DNA from 3 places in the Desulfovibrio piger genome. Region 3 is predicted to be linked to each of the others. Evidence: riboswitches for the same ligand, from Rfam matches in the RefSeq annotation. Region 3 holds a riboswitch; each other region holds the start of a gene.
The links. A riboswitch is a leader RNA that binds a small molecule or an ion and turns the genes downstream of it on or off. The one in region 3 is predicted to bind cobalamin.

Region 1 (6,548 bases), 1.0 Mb from region 3:
CCGCCTGCTGGGGGCCTCGCTCCTGCTGGCGGGCATGAGTCTTGTCCCCGTATCCGGGCCGGTCTGGGCCCGCGAGGGCGCCACCGCGGCCACGTTCGGCCTGGTGGACGAAGCGCCGCACACCTTCCTGCGTCCCGCACATGTTTCCCTCTTCCCCACCCATGCTCTGGTGCAGGGGGAAGAAGAGCTGGAGGTCCGTGTGCGGGACGGCGTGGGGCGTGTGGAACTTTTTGTGCCCGAGGGCGCCCGCAACCTGCAGTTCGATCTGGGGGACGTGCGTCTTGCCAGCTGGCGCAGCCGGGTGGCTCCGGCCGCCGTGGGCGATGGTGACGCCCGCCGCCGCCAGGACCTGCTGGCCCGCAAGCGCGCCGTGGAAGGCGAGCTGGAGGCCGTCTCGGCCCGTCTGGGCCTGTGGACGGCCCACGCCGGGGAACGGAGCCTTGAGGCCCTGGAAAAACTGGATGCCCGCATGGCCGAAGTCATCCCCCGGCTGCGTGAGCGCCAGGGCGCCCTGCAGCGGGAGCTGAAGACCCTCAGCAGCGTGCTGGTCAGCCTGCCGCGCGTGACGGAGAGCGGCCAGCTGGTGATCCTGCTGCTGGACGGCATGCCGGCCGGGAAGGTCCGCGTGCGCTATGCCTACACGCTGGACAACAGCGGCTGGGATCCCGTCTATGACCTGGACGCACGGCCGGAAGAAGGGATCGTGCGCGTGCTCCTGGCGGCCCGGCTGCGCCAGAACTCGGGCATGGACTGGCGCGGTTGCGACCTTTCCATCGTCTGGCAGGACGCCCGGCCGCTGGATGCGCCCGCCCTGCCGGTCTGGCGGGTGGACGAGGGCCCGGTGCCGCGTCCCTATGCCCGGGCCGCCGCGGAATTCAAGTCCGCGCCCGTGATGCTGGCCGACAGCGCGGCCGGCGCTCCCGCCGCGCCCGTGCCGGTACTGGACAAGGGCACCTATGCCCGCTGGGACCTGGGCCGCGTGACCCTGCCGCAGGGACAGGAACACCTCGTTTTGCGGCAGGAGGAATGGAAGGCCCCCCTGCAGTGGGTGGCCCGGCCCGACGGGCAGGGCAGCCCGGTGTGGCTGATGGTGGAACGGGTGCTGGACAGCACCCCCTGGCCTTCGGCACAGGCCGAGTTCTCCGTGGACGGCCTGCCGGTGGGCTCTGGGCGTTTCGTGCCCGAGGGCAACAGGGTGCGCCTTTATTTCGGGGTGGACCCCCGGGTGTCGGTGACCACCACCACGGACGACAAGCGCCGTGGCGAGACCGGGATCATCGGCAAGCGCCAGACCTGGAGCTGGAACTGGACTTATACGGTGCACAATGCGCGTGCCCGGGCCGTGACGGTGCGCGTGGAGCGCCCCGAGCCCCTGCCGGTCAACAAGTCCGTGGACGTGTCGCTGGACGGTACCCGGCCGCAGAAGGGCGGGGACCACAGCCTGTTCTGGAAGGTGGAGGTGCCCGCGGGCGAGAGCCGCAGCATCAGCCACGGCGTGAACGTCAGCGCACCGGCCGAGCTGGACCTGAACCCTGTGGCACCGTGATGCTGTTTTTTTGACGTGATGCCCTTCCCGCCGTCGGGGCGGCAGAAGGGCAGAAGACAAGGGCGGGGCATCCCGCCCTTTTTCCGTTCCCGCCCGGGCTGTCCGCCGGGAGGGAAGCGGGAAGGGAAAGGCATCCGTGCATGCCTGGAGAGCGGGCATGGTATGCCGGGGGAAGGCGGGGACGTTTTTTGTAAAAACTGTCCCCGCCTTCCCCCGGACCCCCATCCACCCCTGAAAAAACGTTTGTCCAGGTCTGTCTGCCGGTCCCCGTCGCTGGCTGGAGAGGGAGCAGGCAGGGCATTTGTCCATATCAAGGATGGCAGGGAAAAAAGGCAGGCTGGTACCCGGCAGCATCGGCCAGGGCGATGCGCCGGAGAAGGGAGTGCCCTGGGCGCAGGGCAGCCCGGTCCATGCGGGGCGGCAGGCCGAAGGAGCGCGTGCGCGTCCTGCCGGGGCGGATACGGCAGGGCGCCCTCCGGGGGCACAGGGATGCGGTGCCGGTGCGCGCGGCACCGGCGGCCATGAGAGCAAGGCAAAATGCCGTATGTGATATTTTATAAAATAAAACCGGGGAGTTCCCCGGATTTTAGGCTTGCGGCCCGCGGGCGAGGGGCCTATAGTCGCGAACCTCTGCGGAGCTGTTCCGCTGTTTTCTGGCCTTAGAGGGAATGAGGTGCGTCATGTCAGAACATACGCTGCACTATGGTGATATTTCCTGGACCATGCCGGTGGCCGACAAGAACCTGGCGGCCGTGCTGGAGTCCAATCCTGTGTCTTTGCCGGTCATGGAACCGGATCAGGCCGTGCGTGAGGCCCTGCGCCATCCCATCGGCTCGCCCTGCCTGAAGGACATCGTCAACCCCGGCGAGAAGATCTGTCTGCTGGTGCCCGATGTGACCCGCTTGTGGCAGTCGCCCGCGGTCTACGTCCATGTGATGGTGGAAGAGCTCAACGCCTGCGGCATCCCCGACAGTGACATCCTCATCGTCACGGCCACGGGCACGCACCGTGCCCATGTGGGCGACGAACAGGCCCGCCTGCTGGGCGAGGACATTTGCCGCCGCATCCGCGTCATCGACCACGACTGCCGCGATACGGCCCATCTGGTGCATGTGGGCGATACCAGCCGCGGCACGCCGGTGTGGTTCAACAGCTACGCCATGGCCTGCGACAAGATCATCATCACCTGCGGCGTGGTCTATCACTTCCTGGCGGGCTTCGGTGGCGGCGGCAAGATGCTGCTGCCCGGCATCGCCGGGTACGAGACCATCCAGCGCCACCACAAGCAGGCCCTGAACCCCGGTTTCGGCAACGGCACCAATGCCGACGTGCGCAGCGCCAACATGGCGGACAGCAACATCTTCCATGCCGACATCTTCGAGGCCGCGGCCATGGCCCGCCCCTGCTTCGGCCTCAATGTGGTGGTCAATGACGACTACCGCATCCTCAAAGCCTTCGCCGGCGACTGGGTCCAGTCCCATGCGGCGGCCTGCCGTCTGGTGGACAGCATGGAGGGCGTGACCATCCACGAGCGCACGCCCCTGGTGGTGGCCAGCGCGGGCGGCTATCCCAAGGACATCAACCTGTACCAGACCATCAAGCTGCTGAGCAACGCCCTGAGCGCCGTGCAGCCGGGCGGGACCCTGATCCTGCTTTCCCGCTGTTCCGAAGGCTTCGGCAACCCCGACACGGAGAGGCAGATCTGTGCCTACAGCGACATGCAGGCCCGCGAGAAGGCCCTGCGCGATACGTTCTCCATCGGCAGCTATGTAGGCTTCCTGTTCGCCGAGGCGGCCGAGAAACACAACCTCATCCTGGTGACGGACATGGATGCCGCCCTGTTCGGCAAGACGAAGCTGCACGTCTGCCACACCCTGGACGAGGCCCTGGACATGGCCCGCCATTTCCTGGGGCAGGAGCTGGACGTGCGCACCACCATCATGCCGCACGGCGCCTCGACCCTGCCCAAGCTGGCGGTCTAGCGGCACCAGGCCGGCGCGGGCATCCCCGGGGTGCCCGCGTCAGGGACAGGAGGGCTTCCGGCCGGATGGCGCGGCCCGGGCGGTACGCCATCCGTGCCCGGGGCCGTGCCGTTTTCCCTGCCCTGTTTTTCCGGGGGAGGCCTGTTCCCCCCCGCCGGAAGGGGACGCCCGGCCGGCCGGGAAGCTGTGAAAAACAGCGCAGGCAGCGCGGCCTGCAAAGCCGGAAATCCCGCCAGCCCAGAGCTGGCGCGGGCTTTGGCAAATTGCCTGTCTTGGCGCAGAGTTGCGATTTTTTACAAGTATTTCAAGTTGTTAAAAAATACTTACAAAAAACCTGTGTTGACACTTGAGGCACCTTTTGCCATCTTGAGCGGGCAGAAGCGCTGCTACGAGCTTCATCGGGAATCCCGTGAGATCCGGGAGCGGACCCGCCGCCGTAAGTCGCAGAACCTGCTCCCCCCGTGGGCCACTGGCAGCCGCCGGGAAGGCCGGGAGCAGGGTGACGAGCCGGAAGACCTGCTTCTGCCGCTTGTCCATGGGGACAGCCTCACGGCAACGGGTTTTTGCCGCTGGGAAGGGACGTCATGACAGTCTGTCGCCGTATCGGCCGCCGGACGTCCGCATCTTTTTTCCACCTTTTTCGTGATTTTTCAGGGCCCGGGACCTCCCGCACAGGGAGGGTCTTTTGTGTTGACCCTAAAACGGGCCGCAACAACAACCATCTTGGATCTGGAGCAGGAAAACATGCTTGCGAGCATCATCAAGCGGGACGGGACCGAGGTCGCCTTCGATTCCGTCAAAATTCTCAATGCCATCACCAAGGCCAACAAGGCGTCCGGCGAGGACATGTCCCCCACGGATCTCCTGTTCGTCACCGAAAAGGTCTGCCGCAAGCTCGAAGCCCAGAACCTCCGCCATGTGGAAGAGATCCAGGACGTGGTGGAAGAGACCCTGATCCAGTACGATTACGCCAAGACCGCCAAGGCCTACATCCTGTACCGGGCCGAGCACACCAAGCGCCGCAACGCGGAATCGTACCTGATGGAGATCTACAAGACCCTGACCTACGCGCCCGCCATCGAGGAAGACATCAAGCGCGAGAACGCCAACATCGACGGCGATACGGCCATGGGCACCATGCTCAAGTACGGTTCCGAAGGGGCCAAATATTTCACCGACAACTACGTCCTGCCCAAGGACGCCTCGGCCGCGCACATCAACGGTGACATCCACATCCATGACAAGGATTTCTACATGCTCACCGAGACCTGTTGCCAGATCGACCTGATCCCGCTGTTCCGCAACGGCTTCTCCACCGGTCACGGCCATCTGCGCGAGCCCAATTCCATCGAGAGCTATTCCGCCCTGGCCTGTATCGCCATCCAGGCCAACCAGAACGAGATGCACGGCGGCCAGAGCGTGCCGCATTTTGATTACGCCATGGCCGGCGGCGTGGCCAAGACCTTCCGCAAGGAATACCGCCATGCCTTCACCGCCTTCGTGCGCATCAGGACGGGCATGGATGCCGCCCGGGCCGAGGAGTTCAGCCAGCAGATCCTGCTGCCCGTGATGCCCGCCATCCGCATGGCCGATGTGGACGAACTGGGCAAGCGCCTGGAAGGCCTGGTGGCCGGGAACGAGCGCGAGCTGGTGCGTGCCGCCCATGCCTACGCCGCCGAGGAAGCCCTGCGCATCACCGACCGCCGCACCTATCAGGCCATGGAAGCCTTTGTGCACAACCTGAACACCATGAATTCCCGCGCCGGCGCGCAGGTGCCCTTCAGCTCCGTCAACTACGGCACCGATACCTCCGCCGAGGGCCGCATGGTGGTGCGCAACCTGCTGCTGGCCACCCAGGCCGGTCTGGGCAGCGGCGAGACATCCATCTTCCCGGTGCAGATCTTCAAGGTCAAGGAAGGCGTCAACTACAACGAAGGCGACCCCAACTACGACCTGTTCAAGATGGCCATCAAGACCTCGGCCATGCGCCTGTTCCCCAATTTCAGCTTCCTGGATGCGCCGTTCAACCTGCAGTACTACAAGCCCGGCGACTACAACAGCGAAGTGGCCTACATGGGCTGCCGCACCCGCGTGCTGGGCAACGTGTACGACCCCGACCGCCAGGTGACCTGCGGCCGCGGCAACCTGAGCTTCACGTCCATCAACCTGCCCCGTCTGGGCATCGAGGCCAGGGGCGACCAGGACCGCTTCTTCCAGCTGCTGGATGACCAGATCGACCTGGTGTTCCGCCAGCTGCTGCACCGCTTCGACATCCAGTGCTCCAAGAAGGTGCGCAACTATCCCTTCCTGATGGGCAACGGCATCTGGCTGGATTCCGAAAAGCTGGACTGGGACGACAGCGTGGCCGAAGTGCTCAGGCACGGCACCCTGACCGTGGGCTTCATCGGCCTGGCCGAGACCCTGGTGGCCCTGACCGGCAAGCATCATGGCGAGAGCGAAGAGTCCCAGAAGCTGGGCCTGCGCATCGTGGAGCATATGCGCAAGCGCTGCGATGACGAAGCCGCCAAGACGCATCTCAACTTCACCCTGATCGCCACGCCTGCCGAGGGCCTGAGCGGCCGCTTCGTGGCCCTGGACCGCAAGAAGTACGGCGTCATCAAGGGCGTCACGGACCGGGAGTACTACACCAACTCCTTCCATGTGCCCGTGTATTTCCCCATCAAGGCCTTCCGCAAGATCGAGCTGGAAGCGCCCTACCACAGCTTCACCAATGCCGGTCACATCACCTATGTGGAGCTGGACGGCGATACCTGCAAGAACCTGGAAGCCTTCGAGACCATCATCCGTTTCATGCACGACAAGGGCGTGGGCTACGGATCCATCAACCATCCGCTGGACCGCGACCCCGTGTGCGGCTATGTGGGCGTCATCAACGGCCAGTGCCCCCGCTGCGGGCGCAAGGAGGGCGAGGCCGTGAGTCAGGAAACGCTCAAGATGCTGCGCCGCAAGTATCCGCACATGCCCCGCTGCTGCCGTTAGTTTCCGTCACTTTTTACCCC
Region 2 (6,548 bases), 970 kb from region 3:
AAAAGCTTGGAATAAATCCTCCCCTGAAAAAATTTTTTTAAAAAATATAAATATAGTAATATGTTACATTAGAAATTTTTTTCACGATTTTGTCCCGCTTCTTGCGGTTTAAGTGAAATTGGTCTAATCAATTTGAAAAAGGAGGCGCTGAGGGAATCTTTATGCTATCTTGGTGCACCTTCACACTCAGCAAGGATAGCACATGATGACGGAGCAAAACGGGCGCCGCCCTTTGTATGCGGTCGTTTCAGAAAAAATCATCGCCATGATCAAGTCAGGCGAACTCCCGGATGGGGCCCGCCTCCCTGCCGAACGCGTTCTCGCGGAACAGATGGGGGTCTCAAGGACAAGCGTCAGGGAAGCCATCCGCCTGCTGTCCCTGAGCGGCATGCTCACAAGCCAGCAGGGGTCCGGGACGTTCGTCAACGCTTCTGTTCCCGGTCTTGCGGGAGACGAACTGCGGTTCATGTCGGACGTGTATTATGAACAGGACCATCTGAACGAATTCAGGAAATACATAGAGTGCAATGTCATCGAAATCGCGGCACACAGGGCCACGAAAGAGGATATCAACGCACTTAAATCCATAGTTTACGATCAATACAAATCAAGGTGTGAACACAAGAATGAAACATTCTACATCAAGGAATTCCACCTTGCTCTTGCCAAGGCCACACATAACCCCATATTCATTTCACTGATGAGGATCATCAATTCCCTGTTCGACCAGAGAAGGAACGATTCCGTTACCCATAATTTGAAAAGAAGATCTGAATCCATCTATTGGCATAACAAAATCATAGAAGCATTGGAGAGTCGCGATATCCAAAAATGCCGTGCCGTCATGGAACAGCATATGCGTTCAAATGCGAATATGATACATGACTAATAGGTTCCTGACGCGGCAAGTACCTGTAACAACCTGTCATGAAGGAGAGGTCCCATGCATGTAGCGGTGTTCAACGGCAGCCCCAGGCGTAACGGCAACACGGCCCGACTGTGCAAACTCTTTTGTGAAACGCTTGCTGCGGAAGACATTTCTTCGGAGATCATCCAGGTGGGCGGTGTCAGGGTCCACGGATGCCTGGAATGCAACCATTGCCGGCGTAGCGGCGAAGAGGTCTGCGTCCAGAAGGATGATCCCTTCAATGAATGGTTCGAAAAGATGCGGGCGGCCGACGGCATCGTGCTGGCGACACCCGTATTCGTGGGCAATGTCACATCGGAGATGAAGGCCCTGATCGACAGGGCATGTTACATCTCCCGCATGCGTGTGCGCGTGCAGGGGCAGGACAACATCTTCAAGCACAAAGTGGCTGCGCCCCTGATAGCCGTCCGTCGTGCCGGGGCCATGCAGGCCTATTTCAACATCATGTCCTGGTTCGCCATCAGTGACATGATCGTGCCCACATCAAGCTATTTCAATTTTGCCTTCGGCCTTGACCCCGGTGATGTGGACAGCGATGCCGAGGGCATCCGAACGGTGAAGGACCTGGCCGCCAATATGGCCTGGCTCCTCAAGAAACTTGCCGCTTAGATCCCGCCCCACAAGGAGCCGCCGCAGCGCCTGATGCCTTGCGGCGGCTTTCCGTGCCGCCCATGACTGCCCTGAGCCTTTTTTCCCTGTACGGAGGCCTGTTCCTCACCGCGCTGGTGGCGGCCACCCTGCTGCCCGCGCAGTCGGAACTGCTGCTGGCCACCCTGCTGGTGCAGAGCGGAGAACCCGCCTGGGCCCTCATCGCCGTGGCCACCCTGGGCAACAGCGCGGGCTCGGCCGTCAACTGGTGGCTGGGCCGTTCGCTCACGCGCTTCCAGGGCCGCCGCTGGTTCCCCTTCTCGCCGGAATCCCTGCGCAAGGCCGAAGGCTGGTACCACCGCTACGGCCGCTGGAGCCTGCTGTGCAGCTGGATGCCCGTCATCGGCGACCCCCTGACCCTGGTGGCCGGTACCCTGCGCGAGCCCCTGCCCTCCTTCCTTCTGCTGGTGGTGCTGGCCAAACTGGGCCGCTATCTGGTGGTGGCCGGCGTGGCGCTGGCGCTCTGGTGACGCTGCCATAAAAAAGGACGCCCGAAGGCGTCCTTTTTTCGTGCGATGATCCCTTTCCACAGGGCGACAGGTCGTGCAGGAACGGTGCGGACCGCACGCTTTTTTCCCTTGTGTCTCCTCCTGCCCGGGGGCAAGGGGCGGCTGGCCCGTGCCGCAGCGGCAAGGGCGGCGGCTCCCATGACCTGCCGACCGGGAAAGAGGTCCGGCCCTGGCCGACTGCCGGGGACCGCGGGAAAGGGGGCGCCCTGTCCGCCTTGCAGGGCATGTGACGCCCGGCCGGAGGAGGGAGCCCCTTCTTCCCTTGGCAGCATTTCTCCTACTTCTTCGGCAGGTCTACTTCTTCAGCAGGTCGTCCCGGCTGTCGCGGGCATGGCGCACGAAGACGGCGCGCACGCCGGGCAGCTCGCCCAGGCCGGTGAGCACGGGGCGGGGGGTGAGGCCCAGGGCGCGGATCCGCGAGGCCCAGGAATCGGGCTCGTCACCGGCCAGGTCGTTGCGGGCATGGTCCCCGGCCACCACCATGAAGGGCTGGAGCCAGATGACGGACGCGCGGCTGGTCTTGATGGCGGCAAGCACCTGGTCGAAGCCGCGCGAGCCTTCCACCGTGGCCAGCACGGCCAGGTTGTCGGCATAGGAGAGGGTGGCGCGCATGCCTTCGATGACCATGTCGCCCCGGCCGTGGCTCTGGCCGTGGCCCATGAGGGCCAGCAGCTCGCCGGGCTTGCGCCTGCCTTCGGTGGCGCCGAGGACGGCGCGGCAGACATCTTCGGCATCCTGCCGGGATTCCAGCAGCGGGCGGCCCAGATAGACGGCCTTGAAACTGTCGGGATGGCGGGCCAGCCAGCTGACGAGCAGGCGCTCCATCTCGCTGAATTCCTCACCGGCCACCACATGCAGGGACTGGACGCGCACCACGTCCACCTTTTGCCGGGCCAGTTCTTCCAGACCGGCGGCCACGTCACCGATGTGCACGCCCTTCTTTTCCAGCTTGGCCCGGATGATGCTGGAGGTATAGGCCCAGATCACGGGACTGTGGGGAAAGGCGGCCTTGAACTCCTTGTCGATGGCGGTGAGGGCGGGCTGGGCCTCGGGCACGCTGGTGCCGAAAGCCACCAGCAGCAGGCCTTCCTTCTGGGCCGCCAGGGCAGGCAGGGCCAGACAGAGGGTGAGCAGCAGGGCCGGCAGCGCGGAGCGCAGGAATGTTGTGGGGATGTGGCGCATGGAACCTCCTCAATGACGCGTTGAAAGGTTAGGGATGGCGGGTATTCGGACTTGAGGGAATGGGGAGGCATGCCTCCGGGCCTTTACTTCGCCTTCACCGGGACGGCTGGCTGTCGTGGCGTGTCGCCAAAGAAGCTCCGTACCCTCTCACCGCAGCGCGACTGTTTCCGATTCGCACGGAATTCCCCGCATGGATGCGCCATCAGAAACGGTTTGGGGCACAAAAGTCAAGCCGGGACGGGCAACGATGTCCCGTGGGGATGCGCAAGATGAGTCCCCGCCGTGGCAGGCGGGCCGCCACAGCGCGGGCCGGCGGGGCGCGCTGTCCCTGTGTTTTTTCGCCGGACGCGCCGTTGCCGGGCGCCGGGGAGGGCCGGCGGATGCTTGGCCTTGGCCGGGCTTTGGGCTATGCTGGCCGCATGAGTACGCACAGTCGATCATTTCCCGCGCCGCGCCGCGGCGCCGTCCATGAGGAGCAGGCCCCGCAGGAAGCCGACAGGGAAGAGGAAAAACGTTCAGCGCCCCGCCGTCGCGGCGGGGACAAGGCCAGCCCGGAGCAGGGCGCGGACAGGCAAGGCCCGTCCCGCCGTTCCGGGCGTCGTGTTTCCGGGGAGCCGGCAGCGCAGGCTCCCGCCCGGGCCCGGACAGGCCGGAGCAGGAAGACGGAACAGCCGGAAGCCGCCGGGGAGGCCCACGTCCTGCCCCGCTGGCGGCAGGAGCGCCGGGAACAGCGGCGCGAGGCACGGCAGCAGGAGCAGGTGCATCTGGCCCGTCGCTGGCCCGACCTGCCCCGTTCGGCCCTGCCCAGGGAAGATTTCAGCGTGCAGGTGGCGGCGCGCGACTACATGCAGCCCCTGCTGGAAGAGCTGGGGGACCGCGTCATCACCGTGCGCGGCCGTCTGGTGCTGGCCCGGGGCACGGAACCCGCGGCCTGGGCCCAGAACGTCTGGACGGAGCCGCGCTGGATCCCCATCACCTCCATCGGCAACGGGGCGCGCCAGCTCTCGGCCCTGCAGCGCAACTGGCGGGCGCACATCCCCACCATCGGCGGGCATGTGCGGCGCCTGCGCCTCATGCAGGAGCAGCTGCCCTATGTGGCGGCACGGCCCCTGCATTTCGGCACGCCCGCCCCGTCCGCGCCGCTGGGGGCCTTCACCCTGTGGGAGAAAGACCTGATGCTGGCCTCGCCGCGCACCACCTCGCCCTTTGCCGACGGGGAGGTGCAGTTCGTGGAGAACCGCGAGGACCCGCCGGGCCGCGCCTACCTCAAGCTGTGGGAAGTCTTCACCCTGACCGGGCGCACGCCCGCGCCGGGGGAACTGTGCATCGACCTGGGCGCCGCGCCGGGCGGCTGGACCTGGGTGCTGGGGCGGCTGGGCTGCCGCGTGTTCAGCGTGGACAAGGCCGGGCTGGCGCCCCAGGTGGCGGCCATGCCCGGCGTCAACCACTGCCTGGGCAGCGGCTTCGGCCTTGAGCCGCGCCATGTGGGCCAGGTGGACTGGCTGTTCTCGGACATGATCTGCTACCCTGACCGCCTGCTGGAGACCGTGCGGGAATGGCTGGCCGCCGATGCCTGCCGCAACGTGGTCTGCACGCTCAAGTTCCAGGCCCGGACCGACCACGAGACGGCGCGGGCCTTTGCGGCCATCCCGGGCGGCCGTCTGCTGCATCTTTCCTGCAACAAGCATGAGCTGACCTTCGTGAAGCTGGCCGGCTAGGCCGGAAACGCTCCCGTCATCAGGATGCGGGCATGCCGTCGCCGGGCGGTGTGCCCGCGTTGCGTTTTTCCGGCTGCCGCATGGCGTGCGGGCAGCGATGGGCATACCGCGATGACAGGCAGGGGACGGAAGCCCTGCCGTCTGCGGCCGCCCGGGACGACGGGGCCCTGCATGGCGGTGCGCACTCCCTTTTTCTTTTCAGGAACAATTATCAGGAGTGGGGGACTCTTTTCCCTGTCCTTTCACGGCCTTCGGCCGCTGCCCCGCTGCGGGAAAAAGGCCGCTTTGCCCGCCCTGACCCGCATCCGGGCCATTTTCGCCTTGTGCTTTGCCTCTCCTTTTGCTACTTTCTTTCACCCCCGCACAGGGGACAAATTATGTTTGGAGGCATGTCAAGCATGGCAGACAAGGAAACCGGGCACGAAAACGAAATGAGTTTCGAAAGCGCCCTTGAAAACTATCTCAATCCCGACTTCGGCGACCTCGAAGAAGGCTCTATCACCAAGGGCGAGATCGTTCGCGTGGATGACGACAATGTTCTGGTGGACGTGAACTTCAAGTCCGAGGGCCAGATCCCGGCCAGCGAGTTCCGTGACGCCGCCGGCAACATGACCGTCAGCGTGGGCGACCGTGTGGATGTCTATGTCGTTCGCAAGAACGAGATGGAAGGCACCATCACGCTGTCCTTTGAGAAGGCCAAGCGCATGCAGGTCTTTGACCAGCTCGAAGACGTGCAGGAAAACAACCGGGTCATCAAGGGCCACATCGTGCGCCGCATCAAGGGCGGCTACACCGTGGACATCGGCGGGGTTGAAGCTTTTCTGCCTGGCTCGCATGTGGACCTGCGTCCCGTGCCCGACATGGACGCCCTGGTCAACCAGGAATTCGAATTCCGCGTGCTGAAGATCAACCGCCGCCGCAGCAACGTGATCGTTTCCCGCCGCGTGCTGCTGGAAGAAGAGCGTGATTCCAAGCGTCAGGATCTGCTGCGCACCCTGGAAGAAGGCCAGATCGTGCACGGCAAGGCCAAGAACATCACCGAATACGGCGTGTTCGTGGACCTGGGCGGTCTGGACGGCCTGCTGCACATCACCGACATGAGCTGGAAGCGCATCCGCCATCCCAAGGAAATGATCACCATGGGTCAGGACCTGACCCTGAAGGTGCTCTCCTTCGACCGCGAGAACAACAAGGTCTCCCTGGGCCTCAAGCAGCTGGTGCCCGATCCGTGGCAGGACATCTCCGCCCGCTTCCCCGAGGGTGCCAAGTGCACCGGCAAGGTCACCAACCTGGTGGACTACGGCGCGTTCGTGGAACTGGAACCCGGCGTGGAAGGCCTGGTGCACATCTCCGAAATGTCCTGGACCCGCAAGCTGCGCCATCCTTCCCAGATGGTGCATACCGGTGACGAAGTCGAAGTGGTCATCCTGGGCGTGGACGGCGAGAAGAAGCGCATCAGCCTGGGCATGAAGCAGGTCCGTCCCAATCCCTGGGAACTGGTGGCCGAAAAGTATCCTGAAGGCACCATCCTCGAAGGCGTCATCAAGAACATCACCGAATTCG
Region 3 (6,548 bases):
GGCCCTGGCCGGGATCGATGCCGTTCATCATCTCGCGCAGGCGGGTGCGTTCTTCATCGCTGTCCACCTTGCGGGAGACGCCGATCTGCTCCTGTCCCGGGGTCAGCACCAGAAAGCGGCCCGCCAGCGACAGCCAGGTGGTGAGGAAGGCGCCCTTGTTGCCGGTGGGTTCCTTGACCACCTGCACCAGCACTTCCTGGCCGGGCTTGAGCACTTTCTGGATGGGCGGGAACTTTTTCCCCTTGCTGGGCTCGTGATGGGCCAGCCAGTATTCGGGATGGATCTCGTCGATCTGCAGGAAGCCGTTCTTGCCCGCGCCGTAGCTCACGAAGGCAGCCTGCAGGTTGGTGTCGATATTGTGGATGATGCCCTTGTAGATATTGCCCTTGAGCTTGCGCTGATGGAACATGTCCAGATAATATTCCTGCAGACGGCCTTCCTCGGCGATGGCCACTTCCACCTGTTCACCGGGCAGCACGCTGATGAACATGCGCCGCTTGCCCGCGGCCACCTTGGCCTTGACCGCGGCCGCGCGCACGCTGCCCTTCTTGGGGGCCTCGCTGTCCTCACCGCGACGGCGGAGACGGGCGGGGGCGCTCTCCAGGCTTTCCACATCGCCGGTGGCGGCCTGCCACAGCTCCTCGTCACTGGCACCGTCGGGCAGGCCGGCAGGGGCCGCCGCTCCGGCGGTATCGTCCGCCTCGCTGCCGGCGGCTTCGGCATTTTCCGCCTGGGCATCACGATTCTTGCGGTTGCGCCCGCGTCCGCCGCGACGGCCGCGACGGCTCTTGCGGCGGGGCTGGTCATCACCGTCTTCCTGGGCGCCGCTGTCGGCGGCCGTTTCGGTGTCCTCCGCGGCGGGAGCGGCTTCCGCGTCGTCCGTGCGCGGGGCGGCCACTGCGGCAGGAGCGGCAGGCGTCCCGCCATCAGGCATCACGGGCATCGCGGCGGCTTCGGCAGGCAGGGGAACGGGCTGCCCGTCAGCGGGAAGGGCCGCAGCCGCTTCAGCGGCCTGGTCACCGGTCCCGGCAGGAGCGGTTTCGTCCTGCGGGCTCACGGCTTCGGGAGATTTTTTGCGGGGGGCACGCTGGCGGCGCTGGGCACCGGGCGAACGGCGGGTACCGCGACGGGGCGCGGCGTGCTGTCCGCCGTCGGTATCGGCGGGCGTTTCGGCGGCTTCAGGGGCCGGGGCCTGGTCTGGCTCCCGGGCGGTTCCGGTGCCGGGCGCGGCCTGCGCAGCGGATGCCTCTTCTCCGGCCGAGGCTTCGGGAGCGGCTTCGGGGGCCGGGCTTTCGGCGGCAGGGGCCGTGGCCTTGCGGCGGCTGGTCCGGCGGGCGGGCTTGCGGGGCGCGGCGGCCACGGCATCGTCAGCGGGTTGTGCATCGCCGCTGTCCGTGACGGCTTGTTCCGCAGGGGCATCCGTGCTCGTGGCGGCCGTCAGCGTGGCCGTTTCTTCCGTGGCAGGGGCGGCCTTGGCGCGCGAAGTGCGGCGGGTGGTACGGCGTTTGGGGGTGGGGGTTGCTTCAGCGACATCGGAGGACTCGGCCGCGTCGGACACGGCCGGTGTGTTTTCCTGGGTCATAAATATCCTTTTGGACCGCCAGAGGCGGCGAAATTTGTCAGCCGTCATCCCGGCTGAAGGAACGGCCGGGCATCCGGCAAAAGCCGGAGGGCGCGTCCGTGAGCGGACACGGGCCCGGGGATGCCCGGAAGGGGCAGGACACGGGGGATGGCAGGAGAAAACGCCCGTCACGGGACGGCGTTTTCCTGGCGGCCGGAACAGCCGCCGGAGGGGCAACGTCAGAAAGCGCGGTACCGGGCCGCGCCATGACGGGCGGGATCAGACTGTCTGTCCCCCGCGGAAGCGCCTGGCTTCGCTAATCACAATTTTCAAGGACGCGCAGCTCCACGGATAGCTTGCCGCCGCAGGAACGCAGCAGCACATAGCCGCCCTGGGCCAGAGCGCCCGGATTCACCACGATGGTGCGGCCCACCCTGTCCACGGCGCGCGCTTCGTGGATATGTCCGCACAGGCAGACATCGGGCTGGGCTTCTTCAAGGAATTCGCGCACGGCAGTAGAGCCCACATGGATATTGCCCGGGATGACGTCGCAGGCGCTGTCCTTGGGCGGATTGTGCGAAACCAGCACGGTGTGGGGGTACTTGCGGGCCTTCTGCCAGCTGCTTTCCAGCCAGCCGGCGAAGGTGGATTCAGGAAACTCGCTGGGCGTGCCGAAAGGCGTGAACGTGGAGGCTCCGATGCCGAAGATGGCCGTATCGGGCGTGAGTTCGTGCACCTGCGTGTGCAGGTTGCAGCCCAGGCCGCTCAGCCATTCGTCCACTTCGGGCCGGTCCATGTTGCCTATCTGGGCCCAGATGCGGGGATTGTGCGCCCGCAGAACGTCCATGACCAGCTCGGCCTGCTTGACGCCGCCCGTGATGGTCAGGTCGCCGGTGACGATGATGCCGTCCGCCTGCGCCAGCTCGGGGATACGGGCAAACAGCCCGGGCTCGTCGTGAATGTCCCCAACGGCAATCCAGAGATGATCCTGTTCGTTGACGCTTGGCATGGCGGTGTTTCCTTTGTTATAAAGTCACTCCGCGAACTATGGCACATTTTAGCAAGGATGGAAAGACCTCCATGTCCCTTCCCCCCGATGAGCTGAAGAAGGAACTGCGCACCCGCATGCGCGGGCTGCGGCGCGGGCAGGATCCCGCCCTGGCACGGCAGCGGGCCCGCGCGGCCCAGCAGGCCCTGCTGGACTGGGACGTCTGGCAGCAGGCCGCCCGTGTGGCCCTGTATGTGGCCCTGCCGGAAGAAGTGCACACCGGCTACCTGCTGGCCGATGCCTGGCAGCGACGCGTGCGCGTCTACCTGCCCCGGGTGCGCCTGGAGCGCGGGCGCATGGATTTCGTACCCTGTGCCCGGGTAGGCGACATGGCCGCCGGCCCCTACAAGATGCTGGAACCCCATGCCGGTCTGCTGGGCATGGCGCCCCCGGTGCTGGCCCACCCCGATTTCTGCCCCGACGTGCTCATCCTGCCCGGTGTGGCCTTTGACCGCGCGGGCAACCGCCTGGGCTTCGGCGGCGGCTATTATGACCGCTTCCTGTCGGCCTTCGGCGCCCGGGGCAGCGGCCGGCGGCCCCGGCTGGTGGGCCTGTGCTATGCTTTCCAGGTGGTGGATGCGCTGCCCTCCCAGGAATGGGACCAGCCCGTGGACTGCCTGTGTACCGAAGAAGGACTCGTATGCCTGTAAGTTTCATCCCCTTTGTGTTCCCCGGCGTGGACAACGTGCGCTGCGCCTTCCAGACCCGCTGGCAGGCGGCCGGAGACGGCCCGTACGCCGGTGGCAACATCTCCCTCGCCACGGCCGATGACCGGCAGAGCGTCATCGGCAACCGCCGCGAACTGCGGGCGGCCCTGGGCCTCCGGCGCATGGCCGAACTCAACCAGGTGCACGGCGATGCCATGATCTTCGAGCCCGAGGCCGTGGAGCCCGACGCCGTTCCCCGCTGCGATGCCGACGGCATGGCCACCGCGCAGGCCGGGCTGGGGCTGGCCATCAAGACCGCCGACTGCCAGCCCATCCTGCTGGCCCACAGGAGCGGCCGTTTCGTGGCCGGCATCCATGCGGGCTGGCGCGGCAACCGCTGTGACTTTCCCGGTTCCGGGGTGCGCCGCTTCTGCGAGCATTACGGCGTGGAACCGCGCGAACTCCTGGCCGTGCGCGGCCCGAGCCTGGGCCCGGCCCGGGCGGAGTTCATCAATTTCGAGAGCGAGTGGGGCGACGCGTTCCGCCCCTGGTTCGATGCCGGGAGCCGCACCATGGACCTGTGGGGCCTGACCCGCTGGCAGCTGGAGCAGGCCGGGCTGCTGCCCCGCAACATCTACGGCATCGACCTGTGCACGGCCAGCTGCAACCGCCAGTTCTTCTCGTACCGCTGCGTGAAGGCCTCCGGCCGTCAGGCCAGCGTCATCTGGCGCCTGGACTAGGGCAGGCCGGAAGGCATGTTCGTGATGAGGGGGGAAGGGGAAAATCCTGGCTCGCGCACACGGGTTCCCCCTCCCCCTCAAGCTCCCCCATCCCCTTTCCCATGCGTTTTTCCCGGAAGGATGGGGCGTGTCGGGGCTACGGGGAAGCAGCCTCTGCCGCCGGTCTTCGCAAGAGGGGGCATCTGGGCGCTGGGGAGGGGCTCCTCCTTTTCCGTCACACGTTGACAAGCCGCGGCTCCCTGCCTAGAGTAACGCGTTCATGGTCGCCGGAACCTGCCGGCGTCAAAAGGGAATCCCGTGAAAATCGGGAGCGGACCCGCCGCCGTAAGGCCCGCAGACCAGCTTCCTTCATGTGCCACTGGCAACGGGAAGGCCGGAAGCCGGGGGCCGAGCCGGAATACCTGCCGTGGACCGTGGCCGCTGGCCGCGACCGGTATCGGCACGGGTCTTGCCGAGGGAGCAAGGGAATACGGGCCTCTTCCATTGATGGAAGAGGCTTTTTTTGTTTCCGGGCCGGAGTGCCCGGCCACGAAAGGCCATCACAGGACGGATCATGCCGGAGAACAGCCCCATTGCCAAGGATGCGCGGAGCGCGCGCCGCCGGTGCTGCTGCGTGCTGCTGGCCGTCCTCTGGTGCGCCTCCTTGCCGCTGGCCTGTCTGCCCGGGCCCGTGCCCGTGGCTGTGGCCGATGTCTGGCAGGCGCTGGGGGCCGTGGCGGGCCTGTGCCCCCCGGCGGACGGCAGCGTGCAGCTGGTGGTGGGGCAGATCCGTCTGGCCCGTGTGCTGCTGGGCCTGCTGTGCGGTGGTGCGCTGGCCGTGGCCGGAGTGGCCCTGCAGGGCGTGCTGCGCAATCCGCTGGCGGACCCCTTCACCCTGGGCATCTCCGCCGGAGCGGCCTGCGGCGCCAGCATGGCCATCGCGCTGGGCGGTACCCTGGGCATCTGGGCAGGAGGCCTTGCCGTGGGGCTTTCCGCGGCGGCCACGGTCTCCCTGTCGGCCCTGCTGGGCTCCCTGCTGGCCCTGGGCGGTGCGCTCTGGCTGGGCAGCGGGCAGGGAAGTTTCCGGCGCGAGACCGTCATCCTGGCCGGCATCGCCGTGGCGGCCTTTCTGGGCGCCGTGGTGGCCCTGGTCAAGGCCCTCAACGAAGAATCCGTCACCAGCATCGTTTTCTGGATCATGGGCAGCCTGCAGGGCCGGGGCTGGGACAGCGTCCCCCTTTTGCTGGCCACCTTGCTGCCGGGGCTGCTGGTGGTGCTGCCGGGCTGGCGCAAGCTGGACATGCTGGCCCTGGGCGACGAACAGGCCGCGCATCTGGGCCTTGCCGTGGGCCGCACACGTTTCTGGCTGCTGGCCGGCGCCAGCTGCATGACGGCCGGTTGCGTGGCCGTGGCCGGGGTCATCGGCTTCGTGGGCCTGGTGGTGCCGCATGTCCTGCGCATGCTGCTGGGCGGAGCGCACGGCCCTTTGCTCTACGGCGCCTTCCTGGGCGGCGGCATCTTGCTGGTCTGGGCGGACGTGCTGGCCCGCTGTGTGCTTTCCGGCGGACAGGAATTGCCCGTGGGCGTGGTGACGGCCCTGCTGGGCGGCCCCTTTTTCGCTTTTCTGGTGCGGAGGCGCTGATGCTGCGGGCAAAAGGCATCCGGGCGGCCTACGGCACGGACGAGATAGTGCATGGTGTGGACATCGACCTCCACCCCGGTGAGGCCGTGGCCCTGCTGGGCCCCAACGGCAGCGGCAAGACCACGCTGCTGCGGGTGCTGGCGGGCAGCCTGACGCCGACAGCGGGGTCGGTACAGGTGCAGGGGGCGGACATCCGCCGTCTTTCCCCCCGGGAACGGGCCCGCCGGGTGGCCGTGCTTTCCCAGCGCAATGCCGCGCCACAGGGCATGACCGCCCTGCAGATGGTCCTGCTGGGCCGCTATCCCTGGCTGGGCTGGTGGGGCAGCTACAGCGCCGAAGACCGGCGCATCGCCCACGAGGCCCTGGAGGAGACCGGCGCGCTGCCGCTGGCCGGACGGCAGGTGAGCGAGCTTTCCGGCGGGGAACTGCAGCGCGTGGCCCTGGCCCGGACACTGGCCCAGCAAAGCCCCGTGCTGCTGCTGGACGAGCTGGCCGCCGGTCTGGATCTGGCCCGGATGTTGGAACTTTTCGACCTGCTGGAGCGCCGCCGCCGGGCCGGTGCCGCGCTGCTGCTGGTGATGCATGACTGCAATCTGGCCGCCCAGTACGCCACACGTCTGCTGGGCCTGCGCCGGGGCCGGGTACTGTTCGACGGCCCGGTGCGCCGCTGCTTCACGGCGGAGAACCTGCGCGCCCTCTATGCCGTGGACCTGCACATCGTCCCGCACCCCCGCAACGGTCTGCCCCAGGCCCTGCCCCTGCGGCCCCGTGGCCCTGAATACCGGGAGGACTCTCCGCATGATGCCTGATTTTTGCCGCCTGCAGCAGCGCCTTATCGCTTGGGGCTTTCGTTCGGGCCTGTGGCGGGGGCTGTGTCTGGGCCTTTGCCTGCTCTGCTGCTCCGTGCCGCCCGTCCACGCGCTGGAACTGG

Region 1: another riboswitch for cobalamin. It lies ahead of DESPIGER_RS05170 (anaerobic ribonucleoside triphosphate reductase); the one in region 3 lies ahead of DESPIGER_RS00425 (FecCD family ABC transporter permease).
Region 2: another riboswitch for cobalamin. It lies ahead of DESPIGER_RS08710 (sirohydrochlorin cobaltochelatase); the one in region 3 lies ahead of DESPIGER_RS00425 (FecCD family ABC transporter permease).

What each region holds. Positions count from the first base shown of each region.
Region 1 is NZ_LT630450.1:1,114,856-1,121,403, reverse strand. It holds gene DESPIGER_RS05185 (DUF4139 domain-containing protein) at 1-1,546, shown strand, start outside; gene larA (nickel-dependent lactate racemase) at 2,227-3,528, shown strand; cobalamin riboswitch at 3,890-4,067, shown strand; gene DESPIGER_RS05170 (anaerobic ribonucleoside triphosphate reductase) at 4,273-6,528, shown strand.
Region 2 is NZ_LT630450.1:1,912,388-1,918,935, reverse strand. It holds gene DESPIGER_RS08725 (FadR/GntR family transcriptional regulator) at 203-889, shown strand; gene DESPIGER_RS08720 (flavodoxin family protein) at 944-1,537, shown strand; gene DESPIGER_RS08715 (YqaA family protein) at 1,600-2,046, shown strand; gene DESPIGER_RS08710 (sirohydrochlorin cobaltochelatase) at 2,380-3,267, opposite strand; cobalamin riboswitch at 3,286-3,486, opposite strand; gene DESPIGER_RS08705 (SAM-dependent methyltransferase) at 4,113-4,985, shown strand; gene DESPIGER_RS08700 (30S ribosomal protein S1) at 5,384-6,548, shown strand, end outside.
Region 3 is NZ_LT630450.1:69,896-76,443, forward strand. It holds gene DESPIGER_RS13105 (Rne/Rng family ribonuclease) at 1-1,582, opposite strand, end outside; gene DESPIGER_RS00410 (metallophosphoesterase family protein) at 1,878-2,570, opposite strand; gene DESPIGER_RS00415 (5-formyltetrahydrofolate cyclo-ligase) at 2,642-3,259, shown strand; gene DESPIGER_RS00420 (polyphenol oxidase family protein) at 3,250-3,996, shown strand; cobalamin riboswitch at 4,240-4,420, shown strand; gene DESPIGER_RS00425 (FecCD family ABC transporter permease) at 4,550-5,617, shown strand; gene DESPIGER_RS00430 (ABC transporter ATP-binding protein) at 5,617-6,426, shown strand; gene DESPIGER_RS00435 (ABC transporter substrate-binding protein) at 6,416-6,548, shown strand, end outside.